DNA from 2 places in the Bacillus sp. CGMCC 1.60114 genome. Region 2 is predicted to be linked to the other one. Evidence: riboswitches for the same ligand, from Rfam matches in the RefSeq annotation. Region 2 holds a riboswitch; the other holds the start of a gene.

What was found. A riboswitch is a leader RNA that binds a small molecule or an ion and turns the genes downstream of it on or off. The one in region 2 is predicted to bind S-adenosylmethionine.
Region 1: another riboswitch for S-adenosylmethionine. It lies ahead of ACFQZ1_RS00565 (methionine ABC transporter ATP-binding protein); the one in region 2 lies ahead of ACFQZ1_RS06790 (YezD family protein).

The regions. Positions count from the first base shown of each region.
Region 1 is NZ_JBHTHG010000003.1:82,555-88,756, reverse strand. Features, by position in the region: gene ACFQZ1_RS00595 (DUF3978 family protein) at 275-733, opposite strand; gene ACFQZ1_RS00590 (arsenate reductase family protein) at 1,103-1,468, shown strand; gene gcvH (glycine cleavage system protein GcvH) at 1,510-1,893, shown strand; gene ACFQZ1_RS00580 (toprim domain-containing protein) at 2,123-2,467, shown strand; gene ACFQZ1_RS00575 (thioredoxin family protein) at 2,479-2,778, shown strand; gene ACFQZ1_RS00570 (hypothetical protein) at 2,932-3,276, shown strand; SAM riboswitch class I at 3,403-3,510, shown strand; gene ACFQZ1_RS00565 (methionine ABC transporter ATP-binding protein) at 3,762-4,787, shown strand; gene ACFQZ1_RS00560 (methionine ABC transporter permease) at 4,780-5,445, shown strand; gene metQ (methionine ABC transporter substrate-binding lipoprotein MetQ) at 5,548-6,202, shown strand, end outside.
Region 2 is NZ_JBHTHG010000012.1:151,680-157,881, forward strand. Features, by position in the region: gene cysC (adenylyl-sulfate kinase) at 138-737, opposite strand; gene sat (sulfate adenylyltransferase) at 750-1,886, opposite strand; gene ACFQZ1_RS06785 (phosphoadenylyl-sulfate reductase) at 2,022-2,726, opposite strand; gene ACFQZ1_RS06790 (YezD family protein) at 2,818-2,961, opposite strand; SAM riboswitch class I at 3,031-3,139, opposite strand; gene lysA (diaminopimelate decarboxylase) at 3,265-4,581, opposite strand; lysine riboswitch at 4,763-4,945, opposite strand; gene ACFQZ1_RS06800 (DUF3888 domain-containing protein) at 5,036-5,431, opposite strand; gene ACFQZ1_RS06805 (LTA synthase family protein) at 5,622-6,202, shown strand, end outside.

The DNA.
Region 1 (6,202 bases), on a different contig from region 2:
TAGTTCGTTTGCATTTTCAATAAAAGTGAACTTTATTAAATAAATGTTTGATTAAGACGTATGTTCGATTTTTTGGTCTTAATTAAACGTTTGATTAAGATGTATGTTCGATTTTATAGTATTAATTAAACGTTTGATTAAGATATATGTTCTATAATGCTGCACATCTTTCTTGAAAAAAATAAAAAAACTCTTCTCAAAAAAATGAAGTGTTTTTCTGCTTCTAAATATATTATAATAAAAATAGTTAGAATTTTATTATTTTAACAAAATATTATATAAGGGCTTGAATGGATGAATGATATTCGTTTATGTATGTAGTTACCTTTTCATTTAATGTCGCGAAAAAGTTTGTGAATTCTGAACTATTTGCACGAATATGATCTACATGCTTTAAAGAGAGTTTCTCGTTTAAGAGAAATTCACCGTGATGTCCAAATACTTGTAAATTAGCATTCATTTGTTCTGAATCTTCTTGTGTTGATACGAGAATGTAGTGAAATGCTCTTACAGGAATGACATATGTTTTACGGTATGAATTCGTACTGTTTATTCCGGTTTGTGTTACCATTTGAAACTGGAGAATGTCTTTGTTTATAGTAATAGACAATGTTGTTGACTTTAATTTTGTGTCTGTTAATTCATCAAGTTCTTCAAGTTGAAAATGGATAGTAGTTTGATCTGAATGATGTTGAATGTGTTCCTGGATGACCGAATGAATTTGTAGTTCCATATAGTTAAATAACCTCCTTTTATTTATGTACTATAAAGACAAAAATATAGAACAAAAGAATTAATACAACAGTTTCAAGTAGTAAAAAGGATTAAATATTTTTATTCTTCCTTAAAGAGAATACATGACAAATTACTAAAAAACAATATAAATTGATTTAATATTTTGTATTTTAAAAACCATATATTTAACATAATAAATATTATGATGAAATAATTTCTTTAGGGCAGTAAAGTATTTTTTGATAATTTAAGAAAATTAAAAGATTTTGCAGGATAAAAGAAATTTTTGGCGAATTAAGTTAAAGTTTGAAATGAAAAAATATTTTCTATATGATAAGGTAAAGGTTAGTGAAAAGTAGGTGAATGTATGTCAGTAACATTTTATTCATATCCAAAATGTGGAACATGCCAAAAGGCAAAAAAATGGTTAGAAGCAAATGATGTAGCATATGAAATGATCCATATTGTTGAAAATCCGCCTTCTAAGGAAGAACTTCGCAGTTTATATGAAAAAAGCGAATTGCCATTAAAAAAGTTCTTTAACACAAGTGGAATGCGTTACCGCGAGCTTGGTTTAAAGGATAAGCTAAAAGATGCAAGTGAAGAGGAAATGTTAGACATGCTCGCTTCTGATGGCATGTTAATCAAACGACCAATTGTAACAGGCAATAATCATGTAACAGTTGGATTTAATGAAGAGCAATTTGAAAGCGTGTGGAAAAAGTACCAATAAGGTATTTTTACATAATTAATACATTCATTGGAGGTACAGACATGAGCATTCCAAAACAATTACGTTACTCTGAAGAACACGAATGGGTAAAAGTTGATGGCAACCAAGTTGTTATCGGCATTACAGATTTCGCACAACACGAATTAGGAGATATCGTATTCGTGGAACTTCCTGAAGTTGGTGCAACAATCGAAGCTGACGAGCCATTCGGAAGCGTAGAATCTGTTAAAACAGTTTCTGAGTTATACGCACCTGTAGCAGGTAAAGTTGTAGCAGTAAACGAAGAATTAAACGACAAGCCAGAGCTTGTTAACGAATCTCCATACGAAGGTGCATGGATGATTAAAGTTGAGATTGAAGATGCAGGTCAAGTGGATAACTTATTAACTGCAGAACAATACGAAGAAATGATCAATCAAGACTAATATGGAAAGGGCAGCTAATAGCTGTCCTTTTTTATTTGTGCCGACTCCAGTAGCTAGAATCTTCAGTCGTTTCGCTCTATCGGCCTGAAGTTCCAACGTTCTACGATTCTGAACGAGCCACTTCCGCTTTCATTCACAAAAATAAACAGGAAACAACATTGAAATATCGAATATAATATATACTAAAGGTAAGGTTGTATCATAGTATATGGTGATCGGGTGATGCCAAGTGGTCTATGTGGAAAAAGTAATTATTGTTGAAGGTAAATCAGATAAGAAGAAGATTGAGACGATTATTAGAGAACCGGTGGAAATTGTTTGTACAAATGGTACAATTAGTTTGTCGAAAATGGATGAACTTATTGATCAGCTGTACGATAAAGAAGTGTATGTGCTTGTGGACGCAGATGATGCAGGAGAGAAGCTACGCAAACAGTTTCGCCGAGAATTTCCACATGCTGAACATATTTATATTGATCGTTCGTATCGTGAGGTTGCAACTGCACCATCAAATCATTTAGCGAACGTTTTATGGGGAGCTGACATCGACGTTTATACAGAATTTTTACGATAAGGAATGGTAGAATGATCGATTGGACAGGGAATGAAGCTGTAGCTGCAGTTAGAGATCAAAATAAAACGGTACTATACGTGTATACACCAATGTGCGGTACGTGTCAACTTGCTAAAAAAATGTTAACGGTTGTTGAAGCCGCATTACCCCATTTGGAAATCGGGATGTTGAATGTAAATTATGCACCGCATTTTGCGCGGGAGTATGAAATTGAAAGTGTTCCGTGTTTACTTATATTTGAGAAGAATCAACTTGTGAAGAAAATCTATGCATTTCAATCTGTAGAATATTTATATATAGAATTACAATAGGCGGCAAATATTTTGCCGCCTCGACATATTTCTTGGGAAATATAAGCAACAGATTGCTTTTCGTACAACTTTTGTCGAGAGAAAGATACAGGAGAGCTCGTTATAGAAATGGAATGGTATTATATAGAACGTGATATGAGGAGGGTGACGGAGATGAAATTATATTCACTGCTTCAATCATTTGTAACATATGCCAATACGCAATATCATTTAGAGCCGCTACTGCCGCAATTTGAAAGGGCTGTTTGTTTTATTTTTCAAGATGAGCGTTATTCATTGAAGATTTCAAGAGAGAAAATTGAGCTTACGAATGGTGTACTGGGAACGGAAGAACTTGTTTGTTTTCATGAAGCTGATTTGCAGTTATTGATTACAGGACAAGTTCGCTTGCAGTCACTGTTACGTCGAAAAGCCATTACATATAAAGGGACATACCAAACCATGTTATTATTAGAATCTGTATTTCATATTTGTAAGCCGCTACGAGTAGGTGCGTAAGTTTCAGAAAGTTTATTCTTTGCAAAAATTTCTGTTGACATCTATTTCATGCGTTGATACAATTCAAAACATGAAATAATGAAAACTTCATAACGACAAAATCAGACGAAATTTACATCTGATTTTCTCTTATCAAGAGAGGTGGAGGGACTGTGCCCTATGAAACCCGGCAACCGTCAACTTATGTTGAAATGGTGCCAATTCCTGCAAAGCGAATGCTTTGAGAGATGAGAGGAAAGGATAATAGTAATTTATGTATATAAACCTTTCTGCTCATTTTAAAGCAGAAAGGTTTTTTTGTTGTTTCAGTGTAGGAGGACGCTCAAACGACAAATCGTTTTTATAATCTAGCTCCAGCGGCAAACTCTTCGCGTCTAAGAACCTCCCGCACGAAAAGGTAAAAAGCACCTTTTGTGCGAGAGAACCTTAGCCGGTCAGAGCTGAACGAGCCGCTTACGCTTTTTAACTAAAAAGGGGTGACATCAATGATTGTGTTAGAAAATGTAAAGAAAATATATCGCTCCAAAAACGGCGATGTTACTGCGGTTGATAATGCGAATTTACAAATAGAAAAAGGCGAAATTTTCGGAGTTATCGGATATAGCGGTGCCGGAAAGAGTTCCTTAATTCGCTTGTTTAATCAACTGGAGAAACCGACGTCTGGAAAGATTACTATTGGAGAGCGTGTGATTTCAGCGATCAGAGGAAGAGAACTTCGGGAAGCGCGTCAAGAAATCGGGATGATTTTCCAGCACTTTAACTTACTTTGGTCACGAACTGTTCGTGAAAATATTGCTTTTCCGCTTGAAATTGCTGGAGTGGAAAAAGAGAAAAGAAAACAGCGTGTAGATGAATTGATTCGCCTTGTTGGTTTGGAAGGACGAGGAGATGCGTATCCATCTCAACTAAGTGGTGGACAAAAGCAGCGCGTTGGTATTGCGAGAGCATTAGCAAATAACCCGAAAGTATTATTATGCGATGAAGCAACATCAGCATTAGACCCAGAAACAACAGATCAAATTTTAGATTTGCTTCTCGATATTAATAAACGCCTCGATTTAACGATTGTACTCATTACGCATGAAATGCATGTGATTCAAAAAATTTGTAATCGTGTTGCTGTTATGGAGAAAGGGAAGATTGTTGAAAGCGGCAGCGTTTTAGATGTATTTCGTAATCCGCAGCAAGACATTACAAAGCGCTTCGTTAAGCAAATAACAGATTCTGAAGATGCAGATGAAACAATTGAACATTTAGTAGAGAAGTACCCAGAAGGAAAAGTCGTGAAACTGCAATTTATTGGTGAAGCAGTGGAAAGACCAGTTCTGCAGAAATTAATGAAGAAAGATGGAATTGAAGTGAGCATTCTGCAAGGGAATATTGCTCAAACGACAAACGGGGCGTATGGAAGCTTAATTGTTCATTTAAAAGGTGACGAAGATGTAGTTGCAGAGGCAGTCGCAACAATTCAACAAGAGCAAGTAGAGCTGGAGGTGATTGCACATGGATAATTTGTTTCAAAATGTTGATTGGAACAAAATGCTAGAAGCTACGCAAGATACGTTATACATGACGGTAATTGCTACACTTGCAACGTTTGTATTAGGTCTTATTCTCGGATTAGTACTGTTTCTCACAGGAAAAGATAATCTATGGGAGAACAAGCCAGTTAATATTGTAATTAGCGCGTTTGTAAATATTTTTCGCTCTATTCCGTTTATTATTTTAATCATTTTACTGATTCCATTTACGAAGTTTCTTCTTAATACAATTCTTGGAGCAAGTGCCGCATTGCCAGCATTAATTGTTGGAGCAGCACCGTTCTATGCGAGAATGGTTGAAATTGCGCTTCGTGAAATTGATAAGGGGGTTATTGAAGCATCGAAAGCGATGGGAGCAAAGACGAGTACAATTATCTTAAAAGTACTGATACCAGAATCTTTGCCAGCACTTATTTCGGGTATTACGGTAACGGCAATTGCACTTGTAGGCTATACAGCGATGGCTGGAGTTGTTGGAGCAGGCGGTCTTGGTACACTTGCTTATTTAGAGGGATTCCAACGCAATAATGGCGATGTCACTCTCATGGCAACAATTTTTGTGCTTGTTATTGTATTTATTATTCAAATGTTTGGTGATTTTCTTACAAAGCAACTTGATAAAAGGTAAAGAGAAGTTTAGGGATTATTGGGATAAAGAGTTTTCGTCTAACACGAAAACTCCCTATAGATTTTATATTTTGAATATTGGAAAAAGAAGGGATGTTATAACATGAAGAAGGTATTATTTTCAGCACTTCTTGCTGTATTTGTATTTGCATTAGCTGCTTGTGGCGGCGGTGGAAAAGATAAGAAGACACTTGTAGTTGGTGCTTCTAACGTACCGCATGCAGTTATTTTAGAAAAAGCGAAACCACTATTAGAGAAACAGGGTATTACATTAAAAATTCAACCATTCCAAGACTATGTACTGCCAAATAAAGCATTAGCCGATAAAGAAATTGACGCGAACTATTTCCAGCACATTCCGTACTTAGAGAAAGAAATCCAAGAAAAAGGTTATAAAATTGTAAATGCAGGAAAAATTCATTTAGAGCCTATGGGGATTTACTCTAAGAAATATAAAAGTTTAAAAGACCTTCCAAATGGTGCGACAGTGATTATGAGTAATAACGTAGCAGAGCGCGGACGTATGTTAGCACTTCTGCAAAAAGGCGGCGTTATCAAACTTAAAGATGGTGTAGATATCGTAAAAGCAACAGAAAAAGATATTGTAGAAAATCCGAAAAACTTAAAATTTAAAACAGATGTTGAGCCAGGACTTTTACCAAAATTATATGAAAACAATGAAGGCGATGCATTATTCATTAACTCAAACTACGCGATTGATGCAAAATTAAATCCGACAAAAGATGCAATTGCACTTG
Region 2 (6,202 bases):
AGTGAAACTTCTATAAGTGGAGGTTTTCTTCATCCCCCACTTATGGAAAGCCCGCCCAATCGGGCGCATGCCAGCAGTTATTCCCCACCTATCTTCTTCGCTTTCTCTAAATCTTAAGGTAGGGGTCTTACTGCCCGTTAATGTGAGATAAAGCCTCTTTCTTGCAAATAAGCAATAATTTGATCTGCACATTGTTCAATAGAATGACGATGCGTTTCTACAATAACTTCAGCTTGAATTGGCTCTTCATAAGGAGAATCGATTCCTGTAAACTGCTTAATCTCCCCGCTTCTTGCCTTTTTATAAAGTCCTTTCGGATCACGTTTTTCACATTCTTCAATCGGGCACTTTACGAACACTTCAACAAATTCACCTTGTTCTAATATGTCACGTACTTGCTGACGATCTTCGCGAAACGGTGAAATAAATGCTGTTAATACAATTGTTCCATTATCAACAAATAATTTCGCTACTTCACCGATGCGGCGAATGTTTTCTGTGCGATCACCTTCCGAAAATCCTAAATCTTTATTTAAACCGTGACGGATATTATCTCCATCTAACACATAATTACCAATATTCTTATCAAATAACTTGCGAGCTACTGCGTTTGCCACCGTTGATTTACCGGAAGCTGATAACCCTGTAAACCAAAGAACAAAACTATGATTTTGGTTTTGCTTTCGGCGTTCTTCCTTTAAAACAGATGCTGTATGCCAAGTAATATTTGTCTCCATCTTTTTCTCTCCTTACTTTGTCACGACTTCTTTTTGCAAACCACGAATTAATACTTCTACAACTTCTTTACGGCTAAATGTACTTGGCGGCAGTTCTCCATTTCGTAAGAGCTCTCTTACCTTTGTACCTGATAAAATGACATGATCTTCCTTTTCATGCGGACATGTTTTCGTTGATGCCATTCCCTCACATTTCACACAATAGAAACTATGTTCAAAAAAGAGGGGTGTAATTCCTAATTCTTCTATTGTAAAGTTCGTAAAAATTTCCTGCGCTTCATACGTACCATAATAATTTCCAACACCAGCGTGATCACGACCGACAATAAAATGCGTACACCCAAAGTTTCTTCTTACAAGTGCATGAAAAATCGCTTCACGCGGCCCAGCATATCGCATCGCTGCTGGAAATACCGCTAAAAAGACACGATCTTTTGGATAATAGTTTTCTAAAAGTACTTCGTAACTTTCCATTCGAACATCAGCTGGAATATCATCTGACTTCGTTTCTCCAACAAGCGGGTTTAAAAACAGGCCATCAACAATTTCAAGCGCTGTTTTTTGAATATATTCATGTGCGCGATGAACTGGATTTCTTGTTTGAAAACCAACGATTGTTTTCCAATCACGCCGTGCAAACTCTGCTCGTGTTTCACTCGGATCTAAATGATAAGCGGCAAATTTTTCTTTTCTAATCCGTTTCACAAGCGTAATCGGTCCTCCCACGTATATATCCGGACGCTCGTATAATTTCTTAACACCCGGATGTGCTTCTTCTACCGTTTTATAGACAAGTAACGCCTCCTTTTCTTTATCAGGCGTATAAATCTCTTGAACTTGAATCACACCGTAAGTTACACCTTCTTTTACAAGCCGAACTTCTTCTCCTACTTCTAATTCCTTCGCTTTTTCCTCTGTTATAGGCAATGTAATTGGAATGCTCCAAACATCTCCATCTACTAATCGCATTGTTTCTACTACTGATACGTAATCATTCTTTCCTAAAAAGCCAGTAAGCGGGCTATATCCACCAATCGCAATGAGCTCTAAATCACTTAATGCAATTCCATCTAACTCAATTTCTTTTACGATATGTGCTGTTTTATATGTTGTATCGATTCGATTTACTAATGTTTTTATATCACTCATTTTCTTTTCCCCTTCTTTATCAAGTTTTAACAGATAGTAACTTTTACCTCGCACTAACGTGCAGTAAGAACCCGATTGGTGAGAGCTTTCTATTAGCGGGCGATAAAGAAAAAATCTACTGATGGAAGTTTCACTTTATTGATAATGAAGACCACACTCTGTTTTCAGCTTTCCGGCCCAGCGCCCATCTCTCGAATCTCCACCCGCTTGCACCTGCACTGTACATTTTTCACATCCGATGCTCGGATACCCAATATCATGGAGTGGATTGTATGGCAAATTATGCTTATATACGTAGCGCCATACTTCTTTCCAAGTCCAATGAATAAGCGGACAGATTTTAACAGATTGAAAGCGATGATCTTGATTGACAAACTGTGTATGTTTTCGCGTTTCAGACTGTTCTCTTCTTAAACCGGATATCCATGCTTTCCTACCTGTTAGCGCTTCTTCTAACGGCTTAATTTTCCTTAATTGACAACAAAGGTTTGGATTATGTTCCCATAATTTATCACCATACTCTTTTGCTTGTTCCTCAAGTGTAAGTGCCGGTTGCTTTTCAATAATATTCAAATTAGGAAATCGCTCCCTGACTTTTTTGATCAAGTCATATGTTTCTTGAAAATGAACATTTGTATCTAAAAATACAACCTTTGCAGATGGATTTACTTGGTTAATTACATGCAATAAAACCATTCCTTCTATTCCAAAGCTGCATGCATAAACAATATCCTGATCATAATGTTCATATGCCCAGCGTATTGCTTCCAAAGCGCCTTTCGTTTCGTCGTCTTCCTGAAAGGAAACAAAATTATCTTGCCATGTTTCGTACGTTAACATCGTTCTCCCCCTTCACAACGCCCATATAAAAAGGCGGCTTTAATCTATAGAAATAGATTAAAGCCGCCTCTAGTTTTTCTAGTCAGCGTGCTTATTTTAAGCGTACTTTTTCACTTTTTTCAAGCTGAATCACTTTACCATCTTGCACAACAATTGTAATAGAACCATATTTCATATCAGTAAGCATAGATTGAATCTTATTTGCTACTTCTTCAAATTGTCCGCGTACTCCCACGAACAGCCCCCCCCTTTTTCATAAAAAAAATCTTTCCCATTTCGAAAAGACTGTTCCGGTAACGTATCTACCTTATCTTCCAAAATGGATGCCATTTTGCTGGAAGTAGCACCTTACTCCTATAAAGTAGGTTGCCGGGCTTCTTCGGGCCAGTTCCCTCCGCCACTCTTGATAAGAATTATATTTGTATTTTATCACAATTCTGATTTTTTTCAATCCCAGTTTTCCGATAAATTTTATTTATTATAAAAAAAAGGAGCTGTTCACCTAAACAACTCCCCCTTCAGCTAAGTAAGAACGTAGTCATACAAGTTCCTTTACACGTATGCGATCGTTCTCAATAAGATTTTCATACGATTCTCTTTCGACAACAACTTGTGATTTTCCGTTTTTTGCAAATACAACTGACGGGCGACGAATACGATTGTAATTATTCGCCATCGAATAACCATATGCCCCTGTACAAGAAATAGCTAAGAGATCACCAGAAACAACTTTTGGAAGCTCTACATCCCAAATGAGCATATCTCCACTTTCACAACATTTGCCCGCAATTGAAACAACCTCTTCAGCAGATTCATTCGCTCGGTTTGCTAGCAATGCTTCATAACGAGCTCCATAAAGTGCTGGGCGAAGATTATCTGTCATACCTCCATCAACTGATACATATTTACGGATGCCTGGAATATCTTTAATTGCACCTACTGTATACAACGTTGTTCCTGCATCTCCAACAATACTACGGCCTGGTTCCACCCAAATTTCTGGAAGTGGATATTCGCATACTGTAAACTGCTCGCGTACCGCATCCGTCACAGCTTTCACATATTCACCAAGGGCAAGCGGTGTATCCCCTTCCGTATAACGAATTCCAAAACCGCCCCCTACATTTAATACTGGAGCTACATAGTTCATTTCTTTTCGCACTGTTTCCAAGAAATTCTGAAGCACTTCAATCGCACGAATAAATCCTGCCGTCTCAAAAATTTGCGATCCGATATGAGAATGAATTCCTAATACACGATAGTTTGATTTTTCTAATGCATTTTTTATCGCTTGTGATGCATGCCCTGTTGAAATACCAAAACCAAACTTAGAATCATCTTGCCCGGTTGTAATATATTCATGTGTATGCGCTTCTACTCCCGGCGTCACACGCAATAAGATATTCACAATTTGCCCGTATTCTTTCGCTAAATCATGCAATACTTCTAATTCAAAAAAGTTATCTACAACAAAACAGCCGATGTTAGCTTCTAATGCCATTCTTATTTCTTCTTCTGTTTTATTATTACCATGAAAATGGATGCGCTCTGCTGGAAATCCCGCTTGCAATGCCGTATATAGTTCTCCACTGGAAACAACATCTAGCGACATGCTTTCTTCGGCAGCTAACCTGCACATTTCCATGCACAAGAACGCTTTGCTTGCATACGCTACTTGATAAGAGAACCCACTTTCCCTAAAAGCACGATGAAATGCACGACATTTCTCACGAATTGCTGCTTCATCGTAAACATAAAGTGGTGTCCCATATGCTCTTGTAAGTTCAGTAGCATCGCATCCTCCAATTTCTAAGTGTCCTTGCTCATTAATGCGGCTTGTGCCGTGTAAATACATGTGAATTCCTCCCTTATTTTCGCAAAACCCTCTATTACATTTATTATTTATTACTATTATTCCTAATTTGGATAAACAAAAAACGCGCGGAACAATGTTCACACGCGTTTCTTATTAGAAGAATATATGACGAAAAAATAAACGTAGTGTTATTTTCTCAAATAAGAAACCGCATCAAACATCTCCTAATAGCTCTCCATAAGCAAAATACTTATGACAGTACTACATTTATTCAATGCAGTCCCAATATATGAATGAAGTGGTCATTCATATATTTCGGCGATAACCCCTTTCAACCTATGATCACGAATACCACTTTATTTCCCATAGTTTACTTTTGATTATCGCAGCCTCTACCTTTGAGTGTAGATGAGGTAAGTCTATTTAATTTTCAAGCATCTTTTTGTTGCTATTAACAATAACAAATGACTAATTTATTTGTCAAACACTTTTTTTATATTGGTTTAGGACAAGTGAGTTTCGTATTATCTGGTAAGCGCTTTACATCTATATTTTTCACAGTCCATTCACCACTATCATTTTCAAATATAATCGTTACTTTTTCAAACGGAGGAAGCTTTTTCCCCGCTGTTCCTGGCTCATATTTAATTATTTCAATAGATGCCTGAAACAAATATGTACCACTGTACATTTTTTTTAGACTAACAATTTTCGGACAATCGTACGGCTTTTGTTTTCCATAATGTTTTTGAATTGCTTCATTTATCCTTGGAAACAACACAGAATAAAGCGCATCTTCTAGTAATAACGGTTCATGCTCAGCAGAGAAAGAAGCTGGATTTCCAAGTAAAATGAAACAACTTAATATAAAACAACATATTTTCTTCATAGTACTCCTCCATCTTTCAATCAATGCCTTTATTTTATCCTTCTCTTCTTTTTCTATCCAATTGTTAGAAAATCATCCACAATTTCGCTATGTTTTTATATAATAGTACACATAGTAAAAAACATATAGATATGTAGCCTATCATATACATAAAAAAGGCGATACTTGTAGGTAGTGGGAGGAGCCCTTTATGAGACAACGTTTGTTTCCAAAAGTACGATTTGCTCTCGTAGCTGTCGTCTTGTTATGGATTAAAACATATATTGTATACAGATTAGCTTTTGACATGAAAATTGATAACGCTTTCGAACAAATTATGTTGTTCTTTAATCCATTAGCTTCGTTATTGTTATTTTTCGGTTTCGCTTTATTAGCAACAAAACATCGAAACCGAATCATTATAAGTATTAGTATCGTGCTATCCTTTATTTTATTTGGCAATGCTATGTTTTATGGATTTTACGATGATTTTGTAACATTCCCTGTATTATTTCAAACAAATAATATGGCTGATTTAGGGACAAGTATTAAAGAACTATTTACGTATAAAACACTTCTATTATTTGCTGATGTAATTATTTTAGCCATTTTATCTCGTAAATCCCCTAGTTTTTGTGATACTACTCCTCTATCTCGGCAAGAGAAACGAACGTTTTTTAGCGGTGTAACAGCAGCATTAGCTTTACAAATGGTTATTTCAGTTATTTATAAACCACAACTTTTTTCACATTCATTTGATCGCCAAACAGTTGTGAAAAATCTTGGTTTGTA